One region of the Acidovorax sp. GW823-FHT01C06 genome, then DNA from elsewhere that is predicted to be linked to it. Evidence: riboswitches for the same ligand, from Rfam matches in the RefSeq annotation. Region 1 holds a riboswitch; the other holds the start of a gene.

The links. Region 1 has a riboswitch for glycine ahead of gcvT (glycine cleavage system aminomethyltransferase GcvT). Riboswitches for the same ligand answer to the same signal wherever they lie in the genome.
Region 2: another riboswitch for glycine. It lies ahead of AC1RCS_RS12990 (D-amino acid dehydrogenase); the one in region 1 lies ahead of gcvT (glycine cleavage system aminomethyltransferase GcvT).

Annotation. Positions count from the first base shown of each region.
Region 1 covers NZ_JBXAKN010000003.1:217,389-231,451, forward strand. The annotation lists gene AC1RCS_RS09145 (TRAP transporter substrate-binding protein) at 1-222, opposite strand, end outside; gene AC1RCS_RS09150 (putative hydro-lyase) at 238-1,038, opposite strand; gene AC1RCS_RS09155 (LysR family transcriptional regulator) at 1,374-2,312, opposite strand; gene AC1RCS_RS09160 (Lrp/AsnC family transcriptional regulator) at 2,613-3,071, opposite strand; gene AC1RCS_RS09165 (TRAP transporter substrate-binding protein) at 3,529-4,503, shown strand; gene AC1RCS_RS09170 (TRAP transporter small permease) at 4,709-5,221, shown strand; gene AC1RCS_RS09175 (TRAP transporter large permease) at 5,218-6,513, shown strand; glycine riboswitch at 6,544-6,642, shown strand; glycine riboswitch at 6,656-6,777, shown strand; gene gcvT (glycine cleavage system aminomethyltransferase GcvT) at 6,824-7,957, shown strand; gene gcvH (glycine cleavage system protein GcvH) at 8,041-8,415, shown strand; gene gcvP (aminomethyl-transferring glycine dehydrogenase) at 8,485-11,394, shown strand; gene AC1RCS_RS09195 (FKBP-type peptidyl-prolyl cis-trans isomerase) at 11,569-11,973, shown strand; gene AC1RCS_RS09200 (MerR family transcriptional regulator) at 11,982-13,031, shown strand; gene AC1RCS_RS09205 (acyltransferase family protein) at 13,092-14,063, shown strand, end outside.
Region 2 covers NZ_JBXAKN010000005.1:147,578-161,640, forward strand. The annotation lists gene AC1RCS_RS12935 (MFS transporter) at 1-1,252, opposite strand, end outside; gene AC1RCS_RS12940 (hypothetical protein) at 1,249-2,193, opposite strand; gene AC1RCS_RS12945 (helix-turn-helix domain-containing protein) at 2,320-3,060, shown strand; gene AC1RCS_RS12950 (TetR family transcriptional regulator) at 3,369-4,250, shown strand; gene AC1RCS_RS12955 (DUF2867 domain-containing protein) at 4,247-4,807, shown strand; gene AC1RCS_RS12960 (ABC1 kinase family protein) at 4,794-6,116, shown strand; gene AC1RCS_RS12965 (DUF6463 family protein) at 6,129-6,536, shown strand; gene AC1RCS_RS12970 (hypothetical protein) at 6,609-6,989, shown strand; gene AC1RCS_RS12975 (YXWGXW repeat-containing protein) at 7,177-7,719, shown strand; gene AC1RCS_RS12980 (thrombospondin type 3 repeat-containing protein) at 7,885-8,337, shown strand; gene AC1RCS_RS12985 (2-keto-4-pentenoate hydratase) at 8,375-9,157, opposite strand; glycine riboswitch at 9,374-9,487, shown strand; gene AC1RCS_RS12990 (D-amino acid dehydrogenase) at 9,583-10,902, shown strand; gene sorU (SorU family sulfite dehydrogenase c-type cytochrome subunit) at 10,970-11,275, opposite strand; gene sorT (SorT family sulfite dehydrogenase catalytic subunit) at 11,416-12,627, opposite strand; gene AC1RCS_RS13005 (rhodanese-like domain-containing protein) at 12,848-14,023, shown strand.

The sequences.
Region 1 (14,063 bases):
CACGGTGCGCTTGATTTCATTGGCCTTGAACAGCGATGCGTTGGGGTGCACCGTGATCTTGAGCTTGCCGCCGCTGGCCTTGCCCACGTCCTGCACGAACTGCTGCAGGTTCTGCACCTGGAAGGTGTTGACGGCATAGCCCGAGGGCAGGTCCCACCTGGTCTCGGCATGGGCCAGGCATGCGGCGGCCGCGGCGCACAGGCCGAACATCATTTTCTTCATGGGGAAACTCCTTGGTTAAAAGCTGGCGAGGTGGTGATTGAGAAGGTCGGTGACCAACATGCACCCTGGGGAATGGGTGATGCAGAACGCGGGCTGGGCGTTCAGGATGGCGGACTGTGGCGTGACGCCGCAGGCCCAGAAGACAGGGATCTCGCCGGGCATCAGCGGCACGGCGTCGCCGTAGTCGGGTTCTGCGATGTCCGCAATGCCGATGAGCGCAGGGTCGCCGATGTGCACCGGCGCGCCATGCACGTTGGGAAAGCGCGATGTGACCTGCACCGCACGGATCACGTCGGCCGCAGGCATGGGCCGCATGGAGACCACCATGGCGCCCCCGAAGGGCCCTGCCGGCTGCGTGGCAATGTTCGTGCGGTACATCGCCACGTTCTTGCCTTCGTTGATGTGGCGCAGGCTGATGCCGGCCTCCTGCAGCGCGGACTCGAACGAGAACGAGCAGCCGAGGATGAAGGTCACGAGGTCGGGGCGCCACAGGTCGGCGATGTCTGGCACCTCCTGCGTGAGCTCGCCGTGGCGCCAGACGCGGTACTGCGGCACATCGCTGCGGATGTCGATGCCGCCCCCGAGCGTGGGCAGCGCGAACTGGCCGGGCTCGCTCACCGCCAGCACCGGGCAGGGCTTGGGGTTGCGCTGGCAAAAGCGCAGGAAGTCGCCCGCTTGCACTTCAGGCAGGATCACCAGGTTGCCCTGCACCCGGCCATGGGCCAGGCCGCTGGTGTGTGATGCCCAGCCGCCTCGCCGGATCACGCTGCGCACATGGACGGGGTCGTCGATGCCCTCGGACCCAAAAACCGCCAGCGCTTTTTCTTGAACTGAATCCACCGTGTTTCCTTGTCGTGGGAAATGCCATTCGTCTGGCGTTGGGCGGATTGTGTTGGGGGGTGGCAGGCGCTGGCAAATTCAAAAAATTTTGCTCAGGTCATCGATTTTTTCGATGCACTTCATTGGGGCAAGGGGAACCAAGTTGGTGCCAAGGGATTACCCTGATATCCGCTTCAGGGTTAACCCCAGGGTGTTGTGGAGCGCCCGCCACGGGGACGGTTGCGATGGCGACACCGAGGCACTGCGGCATCCGCAGATGCATGGCCCTGGGCCGTGAAGTGGCACGCCTGTGCTCGGGTGCCCTGTGCCTCTCAGGACCGCGGGGCGCTGCTTCTTTTGCGGGGAGTGCGGGTGGGCCCCTTGGGCCCCGGCTGGATGTTCTCGATGAAGTCGATCGAGGAGCGAACGATGGCTTCCATCGCGGGCGAGGAAGGATCCTCGCGGTAGCTCACGTGGATGGGCAGGGGCTTGAGCACGGTGTCGCACGCCAGGGCGCGCAGGTCTGGAAACGCCAGCATGCGTTCCACCGCCAGGCGCGGCAGCGTGGCCACGCCGAAGCCGCCCTGCACCAGCTGCACCATCGCCGAAATGGACGACACCGTGTGCACGCGGCGCGGCTCCACCTGCGCATTGCGAAAGGTGTCGAGCAGGTACACGTGCGGCTGCGAGCCGCGCTGGAAGGTGAGGATGTCCGTGTCGGCAAAATCATCGAGCACATAGTGGCGCTTGCGGTGGATATTGCCGTTGCCCACGAACACCATCTCCATGGGCGTCACCGCCTGGCTGCGCATGCCGTCGGCCGATGCAGGCAGCGCCGCGAACACGACGTCGAGCGAGCCCCGCCGGATCTGATCGAGCAGCACGGGCGTGGACTCGACCGTGAGCTCGAGCTCCAGCAAGGGGTTGTCCTTGCGCAGCTGCTCCACCCATGGAATGAGCCAGGAGTGCAGCACCGATTCGATGGCGCCCAGCCGGATCGACACCTCCAGCGGCCCGCCCGATCCCATCTCGGTCTTGAGCTGGCGCTGCAGCTCCAGCATGCGCTTGGCGTAGGTCAGAAACCGTGTGCCGGCCACGGTGAGCTTGAAGTGCTTGTCGCGCCGGTCCAGCAGCAACACACCCAGCTCCTCCTCCAGCGCGGCGATGCGGCTGGACATGGCCGACTGCGTGAGAAACAGCTTTTCCGCGGCGCGCGTGACACTTTTGAGGGAGGCCACCCAGTAGAAGGCTTCGACGAAACGCAGGTTCATGGCGAGGGGTCCCAGGGCATCACTGACGAATGGCTGACGGGGCGCGCGCACCGCCGTGGTGCGCAGGAGCGCGCCAGGCTGGGTGGCGTCATGCCGTCCGGTGCAAAAACGGCGCCATTCTGCAACGGCCGACTCCACAGCACTTTTTGCCGGCAGGAAAAAAGAGGCCACGGGGCAACGCCTGGTGACCCAGGGCATGGCGCGCCGTGCGCGCCGCCAGCGCGGTGCATGGACGACACGGATCAGGACCATCGATGTCCGAACCCCTCCCTCTGCACTGCAGCGCCACGCTGAGGCGAATCAGCCCGCAAACAGTGGCAGGTCTGCCTTCTTGAGCGTGCGCAGCACGAAGCTCGAGCGGCTGTGGCGTATGCCCTTGATCTTGTAGAGCTTCTCGCGCAGCAGGCGCTCGTAGTCGCGCGTGTCCTTGACCACGATGCGCAGCAGATAGTCATAGTCGCCGGAGACCAGATGCGCCTCGATCACCTCGGGAATGCTGGCCAGCGTTTCGCCAAACTTTTCAAGCGTGTTGTCCGAATGGCTGTCCAGCGTGACCTGCACGAGCACCGTGTCCGCCAGGTCCAGCGACTGCGGGTTGATGCGCACGGTGTAGCCCTGGATGACACCGGCCTCCTCCATCTTCTTGATGCGGCCCCAGCACGGCGAAGCGCTCAGGCCCACCGCCTGGCCGATCTCCTGCAGGCTGGCACGGGCGTTGCCCTGAAGCACAGCGAGAATTTTTCTGTCAAGACGATCCATGGCCACAATTATTCATGAATATCATCATATGCAGCAAATTTTTCTGCAAATTTGAAAATTCAAGCGAAACATGGAAAGAACTGCTGCGCCTCGCAGCGCATACTTTGGACATCAAGGCGCTCTTACCGGAGCGCACAAACTGACAGGGCCCCGGACTGGTTACCGCCAGACCGGGGCGCTTGACAAGCAAGCACCTACCTTCGCGGCCGCCCGGCCGCCCGGCTGCCCCCCTTCCCCCTCCCCCTTGCCTGGCCCAGGCCAGCAGCCTGCCTTTGTCGCCCCGGCGACGATTGCCTCCTTCCAGCGCGTTAATAAGCACGCTTACCAGCACAAACCCCGATGCTCGGGGCCATGCTGCAGCGCCATAATTTTCAGGACCGCCAACCCATGCTGCCAGCACCCTTTCCGCTGGTGCGTGCAAGGGGGCGCGGCAAGAAACATACTCACAGGAGACACCATGCAATTGACTTCCCTCGCTGCGGGCCTGGGCCTTGCGCTCGGCTTGATGGCCACCGCCAGCGCGCAGACCACCACGCTCAAGATCGGCTACGCCACGGCGCCCGATTCGCACTACGGCGTGGGCTCCAAGGTCTTCTGCGACGAAGTCGAGAAGGGCACGCAGGGGCGCTACAAGTGCCAGTACTTCCCCAACTCCGCGCTGGGCGGCGAGCGCGAGCAGATCGAGGCCATCCAGCTCGGTACGCAGGACCTGGTGAACACCTCCACCGGCCCCGTGGGCAATTTCGTGCCCGAAGTGAAGATCGTGGACATCCCCTTCCTGTTCCGCGACTACGACCATGCGCGCAAGGTGATGGACGGCCCCATCGGCCAGGACATCCTGACCAAGTTCCCGAGCAAGGGCATCATCGCGCTGGCCTGGACGGAGAACGGTTTCCGCCACATGACCAACAGCAAGCGCGACATCGTCAAGCCCGAGGACGCCAAGGGCCTGAAGATGCGCACCATGGAGAACAAGGTGCACATGGACGGCTACCGCACCTTCGGCATCCTGCCCACGCCCATGGCCTTCCCCGAGCTGTTCGGCGCCATGCAGCAGGGCACGGTGGACGGCCAGGAGAACCCCATCCCCGTGATCCTGTCGGCCAAGTTCTCGCAGGTGCAAAAGCACCTGTCGCTCACGGGCCACGTGTACTCGCCGGCGCTGCTGCTGCTCTCGCCCAAGGTGTGGAACAAGCTCAACGACGCGGACAAGAAGGTCTTCACCGACGCCGCCAAGAGCGCCTCGGTGGCCCAGCGCAAGAAGGTCAACGACGACGAGAACAACGGCATCGCCCTGCTGGAGCAGCAAGGCATGAAGGTCACCAAGACGGTGGACGGCGCCGCCTTCCGCGAAGCCCTCAAGCCCGCCTATGTGGGCTACGCCAAGGAGTTCGGCGCCGACAACATCAAGAAGATCCAGGACGTTCGTTAACTCTTTTGAGCGACTCGCACAGCCCTCCTGGCGTCGTTGTTGCGTCTTGCCGTACTGGTTGTACTGTCTGCGACGCAACGCCTAACCAGGACCGCTTCGCTGGGCTGTGTGAGCCGCTCTTGACCCGCGCCCCGCATCGCCCGGCCCACACAAGGCGCCGGGCGCTTTTGCTTTGACCCTGCACGCCCTTGTCCAAGACCGTCCCGTGAAAACCTTCGAACGCTATTTTCTGGCCGCCAACCGCTGGGCATTGATCCTGCTGCTGGCGGCCATGTCCATCATCATCTTCACCAACGTGGTGATGCGCTACGTCACCCACAACTCGCTCGAATGGGCCGAGGAGGTGTCGCGCCACATGATGATCTGGCTGACCTTCCTGGGCGCCGGCCCCGTGCTGCGCTATGGCGGCCACATCGCGGTGGAGAACCTGCAGGATGCCCTGCCCCGCGCGGGCGCCATCGCCCTGCGTGCCGTGGTCGCGGCCTTGCTGTTCGCCTTCTTCGGCTTCATGGTCTGGTACGGCTGGCTGTACATGCAGCGCACCATGTTCCAGATGACGGCCGTGACGCAGATCCCGTTCGCCTACATCTACAGCGCCATGCTGATCGGCGGCGTGCTGCTGATCGTGCACTTTTTGTTCATCGTGCGCGGCTACGTGCTCGACCGCAACTTTGCGGCCGATGAACACTTCGATGCGAATGCGAGTGCCTCCCTATGAGCGCGTCCATCATCCTCATCGTTTCGGCCTGCCTGTTCCTGGCCATGGGCGTGCCCGTGGCGTTTGCGCTGGGCCTGGCCACCGCGGCCACGCTGATCCTGGCCGAGAGCTACCCGCTGATGGTGCTGCTCAAGGAGACCTTCACCGGCATCGACAGCTTTCCGTTGATGGCCGTGCCCTTCTTCATCCTCGCGGCCGAACTCATGAGCGGCGGCTCGCTGACCGAGGTGCTGCTGAGGTTTGCCGGGCAGTTCGTGGGCCACAAGCGCGGCGGGCTGGGCTACACCAACGTGGTCTCGCTGACCTTCTTCTCAGGCATCTCGGGCTCGGCGCTGGCCGATGCGGCGGGGCCGGGGTCGATGCTGATCCGCATGATGGACAAGGCCGGCTACGACCGTTCGTACGCGGCGGCTCTCACGGCCTCGACGGCCATCGTCGGGCCCATCATCCCGCCGTCCATCATCATGATCATCTATGCGCTGCAGGATGAAACGGTGTCGGTGGGTGCGCTGTTCGTGGCCGGCCTGCTGCCGGGCCTGCTGATCGCGGTGGCCATGTGCGTCGTGAACTTCCACGTCTCCAAGAAGCGCAACTACAAGGGCGACGGCCGGATGCCGCCGCTGGCCGATATCCTGCAGACCACCTGGAAGGCGCTGCCCGCCATTTTGCTGCCGGTGGTGATCCTGGGCGGCATGCGCGCCGGCTGGTTCACGCCCACCGAGGCCTCGGTGGTGGCGGTGTTCTATGCGCTGGTGTGCGGCAAGTTCGTCTACCGCACGCTGCAGTGGAAGGCGCTGCCCGACATCCTGGCACGCTCGGCCCTGCTGTCGGCCTCGGTGCTGATCATCATCGGGCTGTCGGCCGCGTTCGCGTGGATCCTGACCATCGAGGGCATTCCGCAGCAGATGGCCGACTGGCTGGTGGGCATGAACCTCTCGCCGTGGATGTTCCTCATCATCGTGAACATCTTCCTGCTGCTGTTCGGCATCTTCATCGAGCCGCTGCCGGGCGTGATGGTGCTGGCGCCCATCCTCGCGCCCGTGGCCGTGAAGCTGGGAATCGACCCCATCCACTTCGCGATGGTGGTGATCTACAACCTCACGCTGGGCATGATCACGCCGCCCGTGGGCGGGCTGCTGTTCGTCACCTGCAACGTCTCGCGCGTACCGATGTCGCAGCTGGTGCGCGAGCTGGTGCCCTTCCTCTGGGCGCATGGCGTGGTGCTGGTGGTGCTGACCTTCATCCCGCAGCTGTCGACCTGGCTGCCGAAGGTGCTCGGGTTCATCAAATAGCGTCTGCGCGGCTTCTTCCAGCGGATATACTGGCGGCCGTCAGGAGAGAGCCCCTTCCCATCAACGAAAGGGGCCGCCGAAGGCGCAGGCAGCAGCCGAACGCTCAGGCAAAAGGACTGGCAACCGCCCGCAGTGATGCGGGCGTTCCCTTGCTGGAGAGAGATGGACCGTGCAGCACGGCACCCATCCACCGAAGGAGCAAGCCGCGCGGCCAGCCAGGGCGCTGCGGTGAATCTCTCAGGTAAAGCGGACAGCAGGGCAAATCCCGCGACCCATAGGGCCGCGGCCACCATTTGCCCCGGAGTCCGCCTTGACCACCCCTACCGCCCCGCTGCTGACCACCCCCCTCAACGCCCTGCACACCGAGCTGGGCGCCCGCATGGTGCCGTTTGCGGGTTACTCCATGCCCGTGCAGTACCCTGCCGGCCTGATGGCCGAGCACCTGCACACGCGCAACGCGGCGGGTTTGTTCGACGTCTCGCACATGGGCCAGCTCAAGCTTGTCGGCCCCGGCGCCGCTGCCGCGTTCGAAACCCTGATGCCCGTCGACGTGATCGACCTGCCCGTAGGCAAGCAGCGCTACGGCCTGCTGCTCACCGACGAAGGCACGGTCATCGACGACCTGATGTTCTTCAATCAGGGCAATGACACCCTGTTCGTCATCGTCAACGGCGCCTGCAAGGTAGGCGACATCGCGCACATCCAGGCACGCATCGGCCAGCGCTGCGACGTCATCCCCATGCCCGACCACGCCCTGCTGGCGCTGCAAGGCCCGCAGGCAGTCACCGCCCTGGCGCGCCTGGCACCCGGCGTCGAAAAGCTGGTATTCATGACGGGTGGCGACTTTTCCATTGCGGGCTGCGACTGCTTCGTGACCCGCAGCGGCTACACCGGGGAGGACGGCTTCGAGATCTCGGTGCCCGCGTCCCAGGCCGAAACCCTGGCGCGCGCGCTGCTGGCCCAGCCCGAGGTCAAGCCCATCGGGCTGGGCGCCCGCAACTCGCTGCGCCTGGAAGCCGGCCTGTGCCTGTACGGCAACGACATCGACACCACGACCACCCCACCCGAGGCGGCGCTGAACTGGGCCATCCAGAAGGTGCGCCGCACCGGCGGCGCGCGCGCGGGCGGCTTCCCCGGTGCCGACAAGGTGCTGTCGCAGATCGACAACCCCGCCAGCCTGCAGCGCAAGCGCGTGGGCCTGGTCGCGCTGGAACGCGTGCCCGTGCGCGAGCACACCGAACTGCAAGGCCCCGACGGTCAAAAGATCGGCGAAGTGACCAGCGGCCTGCTGGGGCCCACCGTGGACAAGCCGGTGGCCATGGGCTACGTGGCGCCAGCCTTTGCCGCCATCGGCACGCGCGTCAACGCCATCGTGCGCGGCAAGGCCGTGCCCATGGAGGTGGTGTCCATGCCGTTCACGCCTGCGCGCTACCACCGCGGCTGACCCTCTGCAACCGCCCCAGCCCGGCTAAAGTGGCGGCTGGCATCGGCACTTTTTCTGTTTTCCCCTTTTTTGGAGCTTCCCCCATGACCATCAAGTATTCCAAGGACCACGAGTGGATCGACATCTCCGACCACGAAGCCGCCACCGTGGGCATCACGCTGCATGCCCAGGACGCCCTGGGCGACGTGGTCTTCGTGGACCTCCCCGAGGTCGGCACGACCTTCACCCAGGGTGACGTGGCCGGCGTGGTCGAGTCCGTGAAGGCCGCGGCCGACGTGTACATGCCTGTCACCGGCGAAGTCGTCGAAGTGAACGAAGCACTGCGCGCCGACCCCTCGCTGGCCAACAGCGATCCCATGGGTGCCGGCTGGTTCTTCAAGGTCCATGTGACGGACATGCTGCAGTTCGATGCGCTCATGGACGAACCCGCCTACGCCGAGTTCGCCAAGAACGCCTGACCCTCCGATGCCCGCGGCCCGGCACCTCCCCGCCGGGCCAATGTGTTTCCTTGCACTGTGCCGCCGCCGATGACCTCCCAAGCCCCCCTGCCCACCCTCGCCGCGCTCGAGAACGCCACCGAATTCCTGCCCCGCCATATTGGCATCGACGCAGCGGATGAAACCCACATGCTGTCAGTGATCGGCGAAGCCTCGCGCAGCGCCCTTATCGAAAGCATCGTGCCGCGCTCCATCGCGCGCAGCGCGCCCATGGACCTGCCCCTGCCCGCCACCGAAGCGGCGGCGCTGGCCGAGCTCAAGGCCATCGCTGGCAAGAACAAGGTCCTGCGCAGCTTCATCGGCCAGGGCTATTACGGCACGCACACGCCGGGCGTCATCCTGCGCAACATCCTGGAGAACCCCGCCTGGTACACCGCCTACACGCCCTACCAGGCCGAGATCTCGCAAGGCCGCATGGAGGCCCTGGTCAACTTCCAGACCATGGTGTGCGACCTGACGGGCATGCCGATCGCCAACGCATCCATGCTGGACGAAGCCACCGCTGCGGCTGAAGCCATGACCCTGGCCAGGCGCTCGGTCAAATCCAAGAGCAATGTCTTCGTGGTGGCGGGCGACGCGCACCCGCAGACCATCGAAGTGATCCAGACCCGCGCCAAGCCCCTGGGCCTGGAAGTGCGCCTGGCCAACTCGGCCGAGGAATGGAACGACCTGCTGGCCGGTGACTACTTCGCCGTGCTGGCCCAGTACCCTTCCACCAGCGGCCGCATCGACGACCTGCGCGCCGAGGTGCAAAAGGCGCACGAAAAGCAGGCCGCCTTCATCGTGGCCGCAGACCTGCTGGCCCTGACGCTCATCACGCCGCCTGGCGAATACGGCGCCGACATCGTGGTGGGCACCACGCAGCGCTTTGGCATGCCCATGGGCGCGGGCGGCCCGCACGCCGCCTACATGGCCTGCCGCGACGAGTTCAAGCGCAGCCTGCCCGGCCGCCTGGTGGGCGTGAGCGTGGACGTGCACGGCCAGCCCGCCTACCGCCTGGCGCTGCAGACGCGCGAGCAGCACATCCGCCGCGAAAAGGCCACGTCCAATATCTGCACTGCGCAGGTGCTGCCTGCCGTGATCGCCAGCATGTACGCCGTGTACCACGGCCCAGACGGCCTGAAACGCATCGCGCAGCGCGTGGCCAGCTACACGGCCATCCTGGCCAGGGGACTCACGCAGCTGGGCGCCCCCGTGCGCCCCCAGGGCTGCTTCGACACGCTCACGCTCAAAACCGACAGCGCTACCAAATCAATAGCTGCTCGCGCAGTGCAGATGGGCGCCAACCTGCGAATCTACTTCGAGAACTACCTCTGCATCTCGCTCGACGAGACAACCACGCGCGCCGATGTCGAACTGCTGTGGAAGATCTTCGCCCAGGACGGCCAGGCCCTGCCCACCTTCGAGGCGTTCGAGCACGGCGTGGAGCCGCTGATTCCCGCCGGGCTGCGCCGCGCCAGCAGCTACCTCACGCACCCGGTGTTCAACACCCACCACTCCGAAACCGGCATGCTGCGCTACATCCGCCAGCTGTCCGACAAGGACCTCGCGCTCGACCGCAGCATGATCCCGCTGGGCAGCTGCACCATGAAGCTCAACGCCACGAGCGAGATGATCCCCATCACCTGGCCCGAATTCGCCGGCGTGCACCCGTTTGCCCCCGCCGACCAGCTCCAGGGCTACCGCGAACTGGATGAACAGCTGCGTGCCTGGCTGTGCGAAGCGACCGGCTACGCGGGCATCAGCCTGCAGCCCAACGCCGGCTCGCAGGGCGAATATGCCGGCCTGCTGGCCATCAAGGCCTACCACGAGGCCCAGGGCGAGGGCCACCGCAACATCTGCCTGATCCCCAGCAGCGCGCACGGCACCAACCCCGCCAGTGCCCAGATGGTGGGCATGCAGGTGGTGGTGACGGCCTGCGACGCCAATGGCAACGTGGACCTGGCGGACCTGAAGGCCAAGTGCGAGCTGCACAGCGCGCACTTGGCCTGCGTGATGATCACCTACCCCAGCACGCACGGCGTGTTCGAGACCCAGGTGAAGGAGCTGTGTGCCCTGGTGCACAGCCACGGCGGGCGCGTCTACGTGGACGGCGCCAACATGAACGCCCTGGTGGGCGTGGCCGCCCCCGGCGAGTTCGGCGGCGACGTGAGCCACCTGAACCTGCACAAGACCTTCTGCATTCCCCATGGCGGCGGCGGCCCCGGCGTGGGCCCCGTGTGCGTGGTGGAAGACCTCGTGCCCTACCTGCCCGGCCAGCCCGGCCGTGGCGACCAGCCCCTGGAGCCGGGCGCCGGCAAGGTCGGCCCCGTCAGCGCCGCCCCGCTGGGCAACGCCGCGGTGCTGCCCATCAGCTGGATGTACTGCCGCATGATGGGTGCCGAGGGCCTGCAGGCCGCGACCGAGACAGCCATCCTCAGCGCCAACTACATCAGCGCGCGCCTGAAGGACCACTACCCCACGCTGTACGCCAGCGCCAACGGCCACGTGGCGCACGAGTGCATCCTGGACCTGCGCGGCCTGAAGGAAACCAGCGGCGTGATGGCCGAGGACGTGGCCAAGCGCCTGATCGACTACGGCTTCCATGCGCCCACGCTGTCCTTCCCCGTGCCCAACACGCTGATGGTGGAGCCCACCGAAAGCGAAACGCTGTTCGAGATCGACCGCTTCATCGACGCGATGATCGCCATCCGCGAGGAAATCCGGCAAATCGAAAATGGCGCGCTGCCGCAGGACGACAACCCGCTCAAGAACGCGCCGCACACGGCGCAAAGCCTGCTGGGCGCGCAGTGGACCCGCCCCTACGCCCGCGAGACCGCCGCCTATCCCGTGGCCGCCCTGCGCAGCAGCAAGTACTGGTCGCCCGTGGGGCGCGTGGACAACGTGTGGGGCGACCGCAACCTGGCGTGCAGCTGCATCCCGGTGTCCGACTACGCCTGATCCCAGCGGGCAGGCGCCCGGCGCCGTTCCTCCCCGCCCACCACAAGCCTTCGTGCAGCCTGCCCGCACGAAGGCTTTTTTATTGCCCGGCCCCCACCGGCGGCCCACGGGCAGCCGCCGGAACGCGACTAAGATCGCGGGCTGTCCGATACCCCCACCTCCAAGGAGACCCCTTTGCGAAACCTTTTTTGCGCACTGCTTGCCGGCTTTGTGATCGCCCCCGCCGCCATGGCGCAGGCCAAGCCCGTCACCACGGCCAGCGGCCTGGTCTATGAGTCCCTCAAGGAAGGCACGGGCGAATCGCCCAAGGCCACCGACACGGTGAAGGTGCACTACAAGGGCACGTTCCTGGACGGCAAGGAATTCGACAGCTCCTACAAGCGCGGCGAGCCCACCGAGTTCCCGCTCAACCGCGTGATCCCCTGCTGGACCGAAGGCGTGCAGCGCATGAAACCCGGCGGCAAGGCCAAGCTGACCTGCCCGGCAGCGATTGCCTATGGCGAGCGCGGCGCTGGCGGGGTGATTCCGCCCAACAGCACGCTCAACTTCGAGATCGAGCTGATCTCGGTGCGCAAGTAAGAAGACCCATGCTGCTGAAGGTCGGGGACCTCGCGCGGCGCACCGGCCTCACGGTGCGCACGCTGCACCACTACGACGAAATCGGGCTGCTCAAGCCCTCGGGCCGGTCGGACGCCGGCTACCGGCTGTACAGCCAGGCCGACGTGCAGCGGCTGCATGGCATCCAGACCATGCGGCAGATGGGCCTGCCGCTCAGCGACATCGGCGACCTGCTGGTGGGCGACACCATGGCGCCCGAGCGCATCATCGGCCAGCAAATCCGCGCGCTCGACCAGCAGATATCGCAAGCCACCGAACTGCGCGGCCGCCTGACCATGCTGCGCGATGGCCTGATGGCAGGGGCCGAGCCCGACATGGGCAACTGGCTCGAAGCGCTGGCGCTCATGACGACCTATGGCAAGTACTTCAGCTCGGCCGAGCTCAAGCAGATCTTCACCAACTGGAGCCTGATCGAAGCCGACTGGCTGGTCGTGAAGGACCTGGTGCAGAGCGCCATGGACCGCCAGCTGCCGCCCGACGCCCCGGAGGTGCAGGCGCTGGCGTACCGCTGGATGGCGCTGATGCTGCACTGGATGGGCGGCGACATGGACCTGCTGGAGCGCTGGGGCCACATGTTCCGCACCGAGCCCACCACCCACGGCCGCAACCATGCGCCGCCGGGCGAAATGATCGAGTACGTCGAAGTCGCCATCAAGCTGCGCATGAACCTGCTCGACAAGTACCTGACCCGCGACGACCTGCGCGCGCTGGGCCATGTGCCCCACACCCAGTGGGCGGCGCTGGAGTGCTCGGTGCAGCAACTGCTGGCGCGCGGAGTGGCCCCGCAGCACGCCGACGCTGCGGCGGCGGCACGGCGCTGGGATGCGCTGTTCGGCCAGCTGACACGCAACGATGCGGCGCTGCGCCAGAAGCTGCTCACCGCGTCGATGCAGGAGCCCTTGCTGCAGGCGGGCTCGCCACTGAGCGCGCCCGTGCGTGCGTACCTGCACGCTGCCCTCGCCCACGTGCATGCCGCCGCTGCGGGGCCAGCCGCGCCACCCATCCGTAAAAAGCAGTAAAAATCGCTTGACCCTCACGCAACGTGAGGCTTGACAGTCGGTCTTCTGACAGACCGACCCATGACTGCCGACCCTTCCTCTCCCGTTCTCCCCGCGTCCCCTGCCGCCGCAGGGCGCCTGCACGCGCTGGACCACCTGCGCGCCACCATGATGTGGCTGGGCATCGTGCTGCACGCATCCATCGCGTACATGGCAGCCCCCTCGCCCCTGCCCTGGCACGACGACCTGTCCACGCCCGTGGCCGACCTGCTGGTGGCGGTGATCCACGCGTTTCGCATGCCGCTGTTCTTCATCCTGGCGGGGTTCTTCGTGGCACTGCTGGTGCAGCAGCGTGGGCTGGCCGGCATGGCCCGCCACCGCGTGCGCCGCCTGGGCCTGCCGTTCGCGGTGTTCTGGCCGCCGCTGTTCATCGCCACCACCCTGCTCGGGCTGATGTTCCTGCACCGCATGGCGCACGGCACCTGGGGTGTGGACCGCAGCCTGCTGCCCCGGGGCCCCAACGTGCCGCAAGGCCCGCCCACCATGCACCTGTGGTTCCTGTGGATGCTGCTGTGGCTGACCTTGCTCACCCCACCGGTGTGGGCCATGGCCCGGGCGCTGCCACAGTCCGCGCAGCGCGCCCTGCAGGCCATCGCGGCATGGCTGTGCGCATCGCCGGTGGGTGGGGTGGTGCTCACGCTGCCGCTGGCCTGGATCGGCGCGCACTACGACCACGGCATCGTCACACCCAGTGGGTCCTTCCTGCCGCCGCTTGCGGAATGGGTGCACAACGGCCTGTTCTATGCATTCGGCCTGTGCCTGTACGCCCAGCGGCGACGGCTGATGGCGCGCTACGAACGGCTGTGGCCGGTGTTCGCCGCCGCGGGTCTTGCGTGCTTCGTGGTGACCGGGTTTCTGTCGGAGATATTGGCCCAGCCCGAAGCATCGGCCTTTGCGCTGGTGCTGCTGACCGGTGGCTTCACCGACGTGCTGGCCGCGCCCGTGTCGGCCACCCGGCACCTCCAGTTCTGGATGGCGCTGGCCTACAACGCC
Region 2 (14,063 bases), on a different contig from region 1:
TGAGCGAACTCGCGATCATGAACAGCGCGTTCAGGATGTTGTTGGCCGCGATGATGCGCGCGCGGTGCGTGGGCTGGCTGCGCATCTGGATCAGCGCGTACATGGGCACGCTGTACAGGCCCGCGAACAGGCTGAGCAGCGCCAGGTCGAGCATCACGCGCCAGTGCTGGCTCTGCGCTAGAAAGGTGCCAAGGCCCATGATCTCCGCGGGCGGCAGGCTGCGCGCGGCGAAGTACAGGTCGATGGAGAACACGCTCATGCCGATGGCACCCAGGGGCACCAGGCCGATCTCGACATGGCGGCGCGAGAGCACCTCGCACAGCAGCGAGCCGATGCCGATGCCGATGGAGAACACTACCAGCAGCAGCGAGGCCACCTGCTCGTTGCCGTGCAGCACCTCCTTGGCCAGGCTGGGGAACTGGCTCAGGAACACCGCGCCGAAGAACCACATCCAGCTGATGCCCAGCAGCGAGCGGAACACCACGATGTTGCCATGCGCGAGCCTGAGGTTGCGCCAGGTCTCGGTGAAGGGGTTCCAGTTGATCGTGAGCCCCGGGTCGGTGGCCGGCACCGGGGGAATGAACTGCGCCACGGCGCGCCCCGCCAGCGCGGCCACCACGCAGGCCACGGCCACCGTGGTGTGGCCGATGCCCGGCAGCGCCACCAGCAGGCCCCCCGCCACGTTGCCCAGCAGGATGGCCACGAAGGTTCCCATCTCGACCATGCCGTTGCCGCCCGTGAGTTCGCGCTCGTTGAGCACCTGCGGCATGTAGGCGAACTTGACCGGCCCGAACAGCGTGGAGTGCACGCCCATGAGGAAGGTGCACAGCAGCAGGACGGGCACGTGGCCCGCGATGAACCCGAAGGCGGCCACCAGCATGATGGCGATCTCCAGGTTCTTCACGAAGCGGATCATGCGCGTCTTGTCGTACTTGTCGGTGAGCTGCCCCGAGGTGGCCGAGAACAGCAGGAACGGCAGGATGAACAGCGCGCCGATCACCAGCCCCGCCATCGCGGGCGGCAGCCACGACACGCTGAGCTGGTACGTCACCATCACGGTGAATGCGAACTTGAAGAGGTTGTCGTTGGCGGCGCCGGAGAACTGGGTCCAGAAGAACGGGGCGAAGCGCCGCTGGCGCAGCAGCGCGAACTGGTTCGGGTCCTCATGCCCATGGCCCGGGCTGCCCGTGTGCTGCACGGAGTGCACGTGGGGCGCCTGGGGCACGCTGGCTGGGGTGGTCTCGGGGTTCATGCGTTTCTCCTCGTGTCCAATGGGTCGGCGGTGGCTGCTGTGTGTGTTGGTATGGCCCGGCGCACCCGGGGCTGGAGGCCCTGCCCGCGTGCGACACCCATGGTGTGGGCGCCATTCTGCCCGCACATGGCGGCAAATGCGGGGCGCGGTGCGCGGCTGTGGCGCGAAGCCGCCAGCGCATCCAGCGCCATCAGCACCGGCCAGGCAGCGCCAGCCGCCAGCACGTGCTTGAGGCTGTGGCCCGACACCCACTGCGCCGTGGCGTCGAACACGGCATGGTCGGCCGCCTCGAACAGCTTGGCCACGGCGTACATCGCGATCACGGCGCCCAGGTGCACCGGCAGCGTGCCCGCACGCCGGGGCAGCAGGGCCAGCGCCAGCACCACCAGCATCCCGCCCAGCTGCACCACGGCCCAGGGCAGCAGGTTGCCGGTGGTGGACCACCACAGCACCGCAGCCGGCCCTGCCAGCAACACCGTGCCTGCGGCGGCCCAGCCCGCCCGGGCGCTCACCCGGCCACCCGCCGCCAGGCCCAGCAGGCCCGCGAAAGGCAGCACCATGCCCAGCCGGTCCCACAGCAGGCCCGCATCGTCGGGCACCGCGTGGTACAGGCCGGAGCCCACGGCCGCGCACACCAGGCCCGCGAAGAACAGGGCCGCGAAGACCCGGGAGGCCGCATCCATGGCCGGGCGCTCCACGCGCCGCAGCCACCGCAGCCCCGACAGGCCGGCGGCGGCGAATGGCAGGTTGCTCAGGACATCCAGCGCGCAAGGGATGCCCCACAGCGCGCGCTGGTCCGCAAAGGCATGCTGGTGGGTGCTGGCCGGCAGCGCCGGGCCCAGGCACGCCAGCCCCAGCAGCAGCACGGCGAGGCCCGGCAGGGCCCCCTCGGCGCGCGACGGGCCGGGGCGATGGCGAAAGGGAGCGGGGAGAACGGTCATGGTCGTCGTGTCCGTGGGCAGGTGGTGGATCGATGCCGCGCAGTGTCTTCAGCCCAACGGCCCCGGGCCGCGAAAAGTCGCACGGAGGGCCACCCGGAGCACCCTGGGTACCCATAATCGATACCCATGAGCACCACCGCCGACCTCGTTGCCGCCCTGAAAAAGGAACTCAAGACCGCGCAGATGACCTACGCGGACCTGGCCCAGGCCCTGGGCATGGCCGAGTCCAGCGTCAAGCGCATGCTGGCCAAGGGCGACATGCCGCTGTCGCGCATCGACGCGATCTGCCGCGCGCTGGCGCTGGACTTCGCCGACCTGGCGCGCCGCGTGGCCGACAGCCAGCCCTTGCTCAAGGAACTGAGCCAGGAGCAGGAGCGCGCGGTGGTGGCCGACAAGAAGCTGCTGCTCATGGCCATCTGCGTGCTCAGCCAGTGGACGCTGGAGCAGGTGACCACCACCTACCGCCTCACCGAGGCCGAGGGCATCAAGTACCTCGCGCAGCTCGACCGCATCGGCATCATCGAGCTGCGGCCGCTGAACCGCTACCGCCTCAAGCTGGCCAAGACCTTCCGCTGGCGGCCCCACGGGCCGGTGATGAACTACTTTCGCGAGCATGCGCTGCTCGACTACTTCGCGGGCGGCTTCGACGGCCCGGGCGAAGGCGTGCTGCTGGTCCACGGCACCATCAGCCGGGGCCTGGCGCCCGCCTTCATGGAGCGCATGCAGCGCGTGGCGCAGGACTTCGCGCAGCAGCACTTGGCCGACCAGAAACTGCCGCCGCGCGAGCTGGAGGGCTACACCCTGCTGCTGGCCATGCGCAGCTGGGAGTTCGAGGCCTTCACCGGGATGAGACGACTCCCCCCCTGAGCCGCTGCGCGGCGTCCCCCGCGGGGGACGCACCCGGTGGCCCGGCAGAGCCGGTTCCACGGGTGCACCGGCCTTGGGCGCGCCGGTTTCGGAGGGCGATGGCATGGCATGGCGGGGGGCCGGGCGAGCCAGCACAAACACTATCTTTTTGATAGCTTCTTGCGCTTTACCGACAAGCGGTAGAGGGCTAAAAAGTGCTCAGAACAGCCGCCTCCAGCGCACCGAATGCCCGTTTCAGCGCCGGTTGACTCTTTAATGTGAATACACTATTCTTTAAATAGTCAATTTGACAGATTTAAAGATATTAAATGAAGACCACCCGCCAGCAGCAAGATGCCACCCGCCGCCAGATCGTGGCCAGCGCGGTGGACCTCATGACCCGCCAGGGCTTCGACGGCACGACGATGAAGGACATCGCCCGCGCCGCCGGCATTGGCGACGCCACGATCTACAAATACTTCCCGACCAAGGACCGCATCGTGCTGGGCTACCTGGACGACGTGGCCCACCAGGCGCTGGCCGACACCCTGCAGACGCCCGGCTTCGCGGGCTACGGCCTGCAGGAAAAGCTGCAGCGCCTGACCGACGCGGTGCTGGAGCGCCTGCTGGCCGACCGCGAGTTCGTGGCCCAGGTGCGCAGCCTGGCGCGGCGCTCGCCGCTGTCGATGCTGGCCGAGCCCCTGGCGGCGCGGCACAGCCTGCGCGAGGCCGTCGCCAGATTTCTGGAAGCCGCGGAGGCCAGTGGCGAAATCGAGCCCTGCGACTTCAAGGGCATGGCGGGCGGGCTGTACACCGACTACCTGGCCGGTGTGGTGACGTACTGGCTGGCCGACACCTCCGAGGAATTTGCCGACACCACGCAGCTGGTGGACCTCTCGCTCGGCGTGCTGGTGCAGGCGCTGCGCGGGGGGCTTGTCAACCGCGTGCTGCAACTGGGTGGTTTTGTGCTGCGCAGCCAGATGGCCCGCATGGTGCAGCACAGCAGCGGCCTGATGGGCATGCTGCAGCTGGCCAGACAGGCCATGGCCAGCGCACCGCCCGGCCCGGCCCCCGCCTACACGGCAGCCGCTGAACCATCCCGGTCGCCGGAGCCTTCCAAACCGCCGCGTGCGCCGCGCAAACCCCGCGCTGCCAGCCCGGCACCCGCCGCACAGCCAGTGGCCACGCCCCGCAAGAGGAAGTCCGCATGACCACCGCCCCCGCCGTGCGCGAAATCCAGGTGCCCCCAGGCACCGTCATCCATGCCACCTTGCATGACGCGGATTTTTTTGACGCCTTCACAACGACCGATCCCCGCCCCGCCGCCAGCGCATTGCAGACCTGGCTGGAGGTCTTGGCCAGGACACCGCGGTGGACGGAGCAACTTCTGGCAGTGCGCAACAAGCTGGTGCGGCTGATGGGTCTCAAGGACGTGGGGCAGTTGCAGGACGTGCATCCGCTTGCCAGCGGAGCCTCTCCAACCAATGCGCGCAGCTACCGCGTCGGAGACCGCGTGGGCATCTTCCTCATCCGCCATCTGAGCGACACCGAAGTGGTGATGGGGCAGGACGACAAACACCTGGATGTGCAGGTCTCGCTGACCAAGCACGGCCAGCCTGGCAGTGCCCCCACGGTCGTCATCAGCACCGTGGTGCACATCCACAACACGCTGGGCCATGCCTACATGGCCGTCATCACGCCGTTTCACCGCCGCATCGTGCAGGCCATGCTGCAACAACTGGCCGCTTCAAACCATGGCCCGCGCTGAACCGCCGCGCACCAGCCGGCTTGCGCGCGGCACCATCACGGGCCTGGCGGCGGCACGCATCGGCATGGCCCAACTAGGCCATCGCGTGCGCAGCACGCCGTCTGCCCAGGCGCAGGCCGACCACGAGGCCGCCCTGGGCCGCATCCTTTTTGGCGCCCTGGGCCAGCTGCGGGGTTCAGCGCTCAAGGTATCGCAACTGCTCAGCATGCACCCGGGCCTGCTGCCCGACGGCGTGCGGCAGGAGCTGGCGCGCGCCCACCACCAGGCGCCGCCGCTCAACCGCGCGCTGGTGGGGCGCGTGTTCCGCCAGGCCTTCGGCCAGGAGCCCGAGGCGCTGTTCGACCACTTCGAGCCCACCGCCTTCGCCGCCGCCAGCCTGGGCCAGGTGCACCGCACACAGCTGGCGGGCCACGGCACGGTGGCCGTCAAGGTGCAGTACCCCGGCATTGCCGCCACCATCGCCAGCGACATGCAATTGATGCGCACCGCGCTGCGCGCGCTGGCCCACACCGACATGCCCCTGCCCGCCAGCACCGTGGTGGACGGCGTGATGGCCGAGATCGAGGCCACGCTGCTGCGCGAGGTGGACTACCTGCAGGAAGCCGAGCAACTGCAATGGTTTGCGCAGCACGCGGCTTTGCCCGGCGTGGTGCTGGCGCGGCCCATCCTGTCGCACACGCGGGCCCAGGTGCTCACGCAGCAGTTCCTGCCGGGCCAGCACCTGCAGGCCTGGCTGGCCACGCAACCCACACAGCAGCAACGCGATCAGGCCGGGCAGCACCTGTGGGACTGGTTCATGCACTGCACTTTTGTGCTGGGCCGGGTGCATGCCGATCCGCACCCTGGTAATTTTCTGTTCGCCCCCGATGGCACGGTGGGTGTGCTCGACTTTGGCTGCACGCGCAGCCTCTCCGACGGGTTTCGGGCGCAAGTGACACAGGCGTGGTCCGCACTGCTGCGCCCTCCCTCCGACCCGCAGCGCGACGCGCTGGTGCTGCAGGCCTACCAGGCACTCGGGCTCGTCAACGCCGGCCTCTCCGTGCAGGCCTACGCCGCCGAACTCGCCCCCGCACTGGCTGACATGCAGGCCTGGCAGATGGAACCCTTCACGCAGGCGGTTTTCGATTTTGGCGCCAAGACGCCGCCACCCATCACCGCCGCCCGCCACCAGCGCGTGCTGGGCGATCACTTGGTGCAGGTGCCCGGCGAAATGCCGGCGTTCGAGCGCATGTGGATGGGCCTGATGCACCTGCTCACGGGGCTGGGTGCACGGGTGCGCACGCATTGCCCCGCCCTTCTTTCTTCCTAGGAACCCGCCCACATGACCACCCTGACCTCCCCCTCCCCTCGCTCTGCGGCCATGCCGCCTCGCAGCCGCTGGAAGGGCCCGTGGATGCTGGCCGTGGCGCTGCTGCACACGCTGTATGCCGCCGTCGTGTTTCCGACCCAGCTGCAGGAGATCGTGCGGCGCGGCGTTTTCAACAGCGTGCAAAAAGACCCGACCGTGGGCGCCGTGGTCTGGTTTGTGCTGTTCGGCGTGTTGTTCGCGTTGCTGGGCTGGGCCATCCTGCTGGCCGAACGCAACACAGCCATGGCGCCCGTCCCCATGCGCGGGCTCGGTGCCGGGTTGCTGGCCCTCACGCTGCTGGGCATCGTGCTTATGCCCGCCTCGGGCTTCTGGCTGGCGCTGCCGCCCGCGCTGGCCCTGTGCTGGCCCCCGAGGCGCTGAAGGCGAAGAAGACGGATCGCCGCGCCGCGTCTGCACCTTCCACGGCCACCCTGATTGACTTGAAAACTGTCCATGAATACTGCGCTGGTACTGGCAGCCGGGGGCCTCGCCCTGGTGGGCGTTGCGCACTCGGTGCTGGGTGAATTCCTCGTGTTTCGCGCACTGCGCACGCAGGGCGTGGTGCCCACCGGCGGCAAGCCCGTGCTGCACGAGCGGCAGGTGCGCATCCTGTGGGGCACCTGGCACCTGGCCACCGTGCTGGGCTGGGCCCTCAGCGCCCTGCTGTGGCGCCTGGGGACCGTACCCGGGGATGCCAACCTGGGGGCCTGGGTGGCTGACGTGGCCGGGCTGGCCACCTTGGTCAGCGGAATGCTGGTGTTCTATGCCACCGAGGGCAGGCACCCTGCCTGGTTTGCCTTGCTGGTGGTGGCGGCCCTGGTGTGGTGGCGTTGACACGCGCGGGCCTGCACCGGACGGCCACCTGCACGCCCCGGCGTGAAAGAAATCACGAAAAGCCCCCCCTTTGCCGCCACGGGAAACACAACTTCACAAGACTTCGCAATTCGCCTACACCGTCTTGACGCAGCATCTGCACCATGAAGTCTCCGGTTCCGCAAGGAATCATTTTGAGGAGACCATCATGGCCCGCAATGCACTCGCCGCTGCTTCCATCGCCCTGCTGTCGCTGGGCGCCGCGACCGTGGCGCAGGCACAGACCAGCGCCACCGTCGTCATCCAGTCGGGGCAGCCCCACCACTACCAGGCGCCGCCCGCGCCGGTGATGGTGCAGTACGGCCCACCCCCGCCACCGCGCTACGAAGTGGTGCCCCGCCCCCGCCGCGACATGGTGTGGGTGCCTGGGTACTGGGACTGGCGCGGCCACCGCCACGTCTGGATCCAGGGCCACTGGGTGAAGGCCCGCCCGGGCTACTACTACCGCGAGCCCCGCTGGGTGGAGCATGGGGGCCGCTGGGAAATGCGCCCCGGCGGCTGGGACCGCGATGGCGACGGCATCCCCAATCGCTATGACCGCGACCGCGATGGCGATGGCATTCCCAACCGCTACGACCGCGACCATGACAGGGACCGCGACGGCGTGTCCAACCGCCACGACCGCGACCGCGACGGAGACGGCGTGCCGAACCGCCACGACCGCCGCCCGGACAACCCCTATCGCAATTGACGGGGCCTGAGCGCCGCCCGCCCCCCGATGGCGGCGGGCGCGCCAGGAACTGGCCCTCGCCGCCTACGCACACCCCCGCAGGGCGCCTACGCGGCCCGGCTGCCCGTGCCGCCACCATGCAGTGACCGCTTCCGCAAGGAACATCAGGAGAATCCCATGACCTTCATGACCCGCAAGACATTCACCGCAGCCTCCATCGCCTTGATGGCGCTGTGGACCCTCCCGCAGGCGCATGCCGCCACGCAGGGCACCGTCATCGTCCAATCGGGCCAGCCGGAGCGCAGCTACCACGCCACGCAGTACCAGGTGAGGCCCGCGCCCCCTCCCCCGCGCCATGAAGCCGTGCCCCGCCCCCGCCGGGGCCAGGTGTGGGAAGAAGGCCACTGGGAATGGCGTGGCAACCGCTACCAATGGGTGCGCGGCCACTGGGTGCAGGCCCGCGCCGGCCACCAGTATCGCCAGCCGCACTGGGTGGAACGCGAAGGCCGCTGGGAGTTTCAGCGTGGCGGCTGGGACCGTGACGGCGATGGCGTCTCCAACCGCCATGACCGCGACCGGGACGGCGACGGCGTACCGAACCGCCGCGACCAGCAGCCCGACAACCCGCGCCGCAACTGACCCCACGCCCGGCGCGCGCCGCGCAGGGCGCCGCCGGTCAGCCCAGTTGAAGTTCGGCGCGCCCCAGGCCGGGAAACTCAGCCACCACCACCGTGCCCGGCGCCACCATCACGGTGCCGGTGCAGGACCCGGTGGTCACCCACTGTCCCGCGCGCAGCCCACCCAGGCTGTGCGCGCCGCCATTGGCCAGCCAGGTGAGCAGGCGCAGGGGATCGCCAGCCGGGTTGCCCCAGCCAGCGTGCCGCACGGCCTGCGCGCCATTCACCGACAGCACCACGGGCTGCCGCATCGGCTGCACCGACTGCGCGCTCTCCGTTCCCGACCCCACGATGAGTGCCCCATGGCAGGCCTGGTCGGCCAGCCGGCTCCACTCGCCTTGCTGCGCCCAGGCGGCGTAGCGCGTGTCGCAGACCTCGATGGCCGCCCGCACCGACGCCACGGCGGACAGCGCCTCGGCCTCGCTGTAGGGCTGCGCCCGGGCAGGCAGATCGGCACCCAGTTCGTACACCAGTTCCGCCTCCACACCCAGCACGGCGAAGCCCGCGCAGGACAGGCGCACCGCGCCCCCGCCGGCCATCGCAAACACCGAATCGCGCGCCAGGGCCGCCCGCGCAGGCAGCGCCTGCGGCGACGCCGCACCCACCTTCCAGCCCGCGATCTCGCCGCGCTCGCGCACCACGGCGTCCTGAACGGCATAGGCCTGGGCAGCGTTCTGGGGACGCAATGCGGCGGGCAGGTCGAGGGGACGGGGCGTGCGCCCCAGGCGGGCCATGGTGAGCACGGCCGCGCTGGTCAGCGGATCAAAGGCGGTATCGGGCATCAAGGCGTCCTGGAGAGAAAGGCGAAGGTTCCGGCGGATTATGGCCAACCCCGTGCCCGCAGCATCAGCAACGATTGCGGTTCATTAGCGCGGACAAAGCGGTTTTTGCGCGATGCGGGCTCCTAGAATGGCCCCCGCAGGAGAGTCAGCGGCCCCGCCCGCTTCACCGAAGGCGCAAACTCCCATACACGCTCAGGTCCCGTACTGCACCATTCATCAAAGCCGTCTGGAGAGCCGCTTCGCGCAACGCGAAGCGCACCGAAGGAGCAAACCGCGCGCCATGTGGGCCGCGCGGTGAATCTCTCAGGTACCAAGGACAGGGGGAGCGGCAGCTTGGGCATTCATGCGCCAGCTGCACGCTATTGAATTCATAGCTGCCAGCGCATGTTGTTCTAGCGCCAGAGCCCAGAAAGGCTTTGAAAATCATGCGCGTGATCGTTTTGGGCGCCGGCTTGCTCGGCGTGACTTCGGCTTATTTCCTGCAACAGCGCGGCCACGAGGTGACCGTCATCGACCGCCAGGGTGCGCCCGGCGCCGAGACCAGCTTCGCCAACGGTGGCCAGATCTCGGTGAGCCACGCGGAGCCCTGGGCCAACCCGAGCGCGCCGCTCAAGGTGCTGCAGTGGCTGGGCAAGGAGGACGCGCCTCTGCTGTTCCGCATCCGCGCCGACATGCGCCAGTGGCTCTGGGGCCTGGACTTCTTGCGCAACTGCACGCCGGCGCGCACGCGCCACAACATCGAGCAGATCGTGCGCCTGGGCACCTACAGCCGCGACACGCTGCAGCAGTTGCGTGCGGCCACCGGCATCCAGTACGACCAGCGCACACAAGGCATCCTGCACTTCTATACCAACCCAAAGGAATTCGACGGCGCTCTGGGCCCGGCCGAACAGATGCGCGCGCTGGGCTGCGAGCGCCAGGTCATCAGCGCCGACGAGGCCGTGCGCATCGAGCCCGCGCTGGCCCACATCCGCCCGCAGCTCGCAGGCGCCACCTTCACGGCCGAGGACGAGTCGGGCGATGCCAACCAGTTCACGCGCGAGCTGGCCCGGCTGTGCGAGGCGGCGGGCGTGCAGTTCCGCCTGGGCCACCACGTCACCGCGCTGCGCGAAGCCGGCGGCCACATCGACCATGTGGAAGTGACCAACGCCGAGGGCCGCTTCGAGCGCGTGCGCGGCGACGCCTTCGTGCTGGCCATGGGCTCGTTCAGCCCGCTGCTGGCGCAGCCGCTGGGCATCCGCCTGCCCATCTATCCGGCCAAGGGCTATTCGGTGACCATGCCGGTCAAGGATGCGGGCAAGGCGCACCAGGTGAGCCTCACGGACGACGAGTTCAAGCTCGTGTTCTCGCGCTACACCAGCGAACGGGGTGGCGACCGCCTGCGCATCGCCGGCACGGCCGAATTGAACGGCTACGACCGCCACCTGAACCAGGTGCGCTGCGACGCCATCGTGCGCCGCGTGGAGCAGCTGTTCCCCGGCGCGGGCGATGCCAGCCAGGCCCAGTTCTGGACCGGCCTGCGCCCCGCCACGCCCAGCAACGTGCCGCTGATCGGCGCCACCAAGGTGGCCAACCTCTTCCTCAACACGGGCCACGGCACGCTGGGCTGGACCCACGCCTGCGGCTCGGGCAAGGCCCTGGCCGACATCGTGAGCGGCCGGGTGCCCGAAGTGGACTTTGCATTCCAGGGTCTGCAGGGCTGCGCTCCCGGCAAGGCGCTGGTGCCATCGCGCACCACGGCCTGAACGGGAGCACAGCGGGGTTGCAGCACCGCCGCGCAGGCGGCGCTGCCACCACGGGCCAGCGCCCGGCCTACCTGGCAGCGCCCGTGGCGTGCGCCACGAACTGCGCCACGGCCTGCATGTCCTTCTCGCTCATGCGTTCGGCATACGAAGGCATCACGCCGATGCCCGCCTTGAGCGCGCGCAGCACGCGGCCCGCGTCGGGCTTGAGCTCATCCAGCACCGGGCCCACCTGCCCCTCGGCACCGGCGGCCTGCAGCGTGTGGCACACGGCGCAAGCAGGCTGGATCTTGATGAACAGCTCCTTGCCCCGCGCCAGCTCGGCGGCATCCGCCGCCCAGCCGGCACCCGTCCACAGCAGCAGCACGCTCGACATGGCCGCGAGCGCAGGCACGCGCAAATGCTGGAAACCGATGCGCCCCAGCACCAGTGCCACCGCGGATCTGGCACGGCCAGTCCGGGGGGCGCGCTCCCCTCCAGGGGGGAAGGCGCGCAGCGTCTCAGGGGGGCGCCCGGTCACGCTGCGGTCACCGTGACCGCATGGTCGCGCCAGCTCGCGTTGTTGTAGCCGCCCAGGTTTTCCTCGCGCTGCTCGGCCTGCACATTGCCTGCGGCATCGGTGGCGCGGCTGGCCAGCACGTGCGTGCCCGCCGCCAGCGTGACCGGCAGCACGAACTGGCGCCACGCGAACTTGCCCAGATCGGGGCCGATGAGCCGCGCGGCCTGCCAGGTCTTGCCGCCGTCCACCGAGACCTCCACGCCCTTGATGGCCTGCGTGCCGCCAAAGGCCACGCCATGCACCTGCACCTGGCCGGCCTTGAGGGGGCCCTTCTCGGGCAGGGGGCCATTGATCCAGGACTTGACGCCCATCTCCCACACCGACGGCTGGTCGGGGCTGGCCTTGGAGCCGGGGGGCGACATGCGGTAGCCGTGCGACATGATGCGCGCCTGCGACTGGGCGCCGGTGAAGGCCACGCGCTTGACGTACTTGATGTTGTTCACGCCCTGGTAGCCCGGCACCACCAGCCGCAGCGGGCCGCCGTGCGCCAGCGAGATGGGCTCGCCATTCATTTCCCAGGCCAGCAGCGCGTCCTCGGTGGCCTTGATGGGCACGGAGCGCTCCACCAGCACGGACAGCGGGTCCACGCCCTCGGGCAGCTTCTCACCCCCCGTGCCCGTGAGGTAGGCCGCGCCATCGGCGAGCCCGCCCAGCGCCGCCACCACATTGCGCAGCGGCACGCCGCTCCACACGACGCACCCCGCCGCGCCCACGGCCCAGGGCGTGCCGCTGGGCTTGCTGGGGAAGAAGCCACGCCCGTTGCCCGAGCACTGCAGCACGGTGGCCACGGTTTCCACGCCCAGGGTCTTGAGCTCGGCCAGGGTGAGGCTGCGCGGGTTCTTCACGCCTTCGACCGACACCGTCCAGGCGTCCCGGTTGTCCAGGATGGCCGCGTCGGGCGCAGGCAGGTTGTTGCGCACATACAGCTGGTTGGAGGGCGTGATGACACTGGTGCCGAAAGCCGAGCGCCGGGTTTCCAGCGTGCTGCTGCTGTGCACGATGAGCGCATCGGAAGACTTCCATCCCGCATACGCGGGCAGCGGCTTGGCGGGGCTGGCGGCCTGCTGCGCCCTGGCGCTGCCGGTCCATCCGGCCAGGCCCAGCGCGCTCAAGGCAGCGGCGCTTCCGGCCAGCATGTGGCGGCGCGGCAATGTCATGGAATCTTTCATGGAAACGGTCTCCAAAATAATGATTGAACAGGCAGGCTCGCGACAGCGGTGGGCAGGCCCCCGGCTTTCAGCCTAGGCCGCATTCTGTGCGGCAGCCCCTGCGCACCGCGCGCGACATGGCGTTAGTAAACGTAACAAATACAAAACATCGGAAACATTCGTACGCAGATACGGAGGGCGTGGGCATATTCGCCCTTTCTTTTGAGAGAGGGCGCGCGCCATGAACACTGACTGGAGACCCATGGGCGGCAAGCTCGCGGTGCTGCTTTTCGCGTGCGCGGCCTGTGCCGTGGCGCAGGCCCAGCTCACCGCCATGGTGGCGGTGGAGCCCACGGCCCGCAAGGCGGCCCACTCCATCCTGCGCACGGCCGCCGAGTCCGGGCTCTCCAAGGCGGCCGGCCAGACGGTGGCCCTGGCCACCAGCGACGAACTGGCCGACGTGATGCGCGCCACGCGCAGCGCCAGCCACGACATCTTCATCGGCCCCGCCCAGGTGGCCGCTTCCGCCCTGCAGCGCGGCTATGAACTGGTGGGCGCGACGCAGAAATCGGACAGGTACCTGCTGGTCGGCCTGCCGCAGATCGACGCGGTGCCGGCGATGAAGGGCCGCAGGCTCTACCTGCCCCAGCAGGATTCGCTCTATACCTACATGGCGCGCGGCATGCTCAACGAGGCGGGCCTGTCGTTCCAGGACCTGCGGGCCGTGCAGTACGAGAAGTTTCCCCAGGCGGGACTCACGGCCCTGACGCTGGGCACGGCCGACGCCACCGTGGTGCGGGAGGACGAGTGGGCGGAATGGTCCGCCGCGCACCCGGGCACCGCGCGCGTGCTGGCCACCTCGCAGCCGGTGCCGGGCGGGTTTTCCATCGTGGTGAAGAAGGACCTGCCCGCCGATGCGCGTGGCAAGCTGGCCCAGTGGTTTGGCGGGGCCTCGTCCGCCACCGGCCTGCCCCCGGTCGCCGTGCGCCCCGAGGCCGCGGAGTACCGGCGCGTTGCGGAGCTCGGCCTCTTCACGCCCACCAGCCTGCCCGGGGTGAACCGCATCACCGCGCGCGAGGCGCAGAGCCTGCAGGCCCAGGGCGCGACGCTGGTGGACACGCGCACCGAAAAGGAATTCAAGACCCGGCGCATCCGGGGCGCCGTGTTTGCCGCCTATGTGGAAAAGAGCCTCAAGGACGTGGCGTTCAACGCGGCCCAGGACGATTTCCAGGCGCTCGACAAGATTCCCAGCCTGGACAAGGCCAAGCCCGTGATCTTTGCCTGCAACGGCGCCGAATGCTGGAAGTCCTACAAGGCGGCCAAGGTGGCGGCGGCCAAGGGCTTCAAGTCCGTGTACTGGCTGCGCGGCGGGCTGCCCGAGTGGGACGCGACCGGGCTGCCCACCGAAGGCGGCTGAGCACGCGGCGCACGGGCCGCCACGGTCCCCGCGCCAGGCC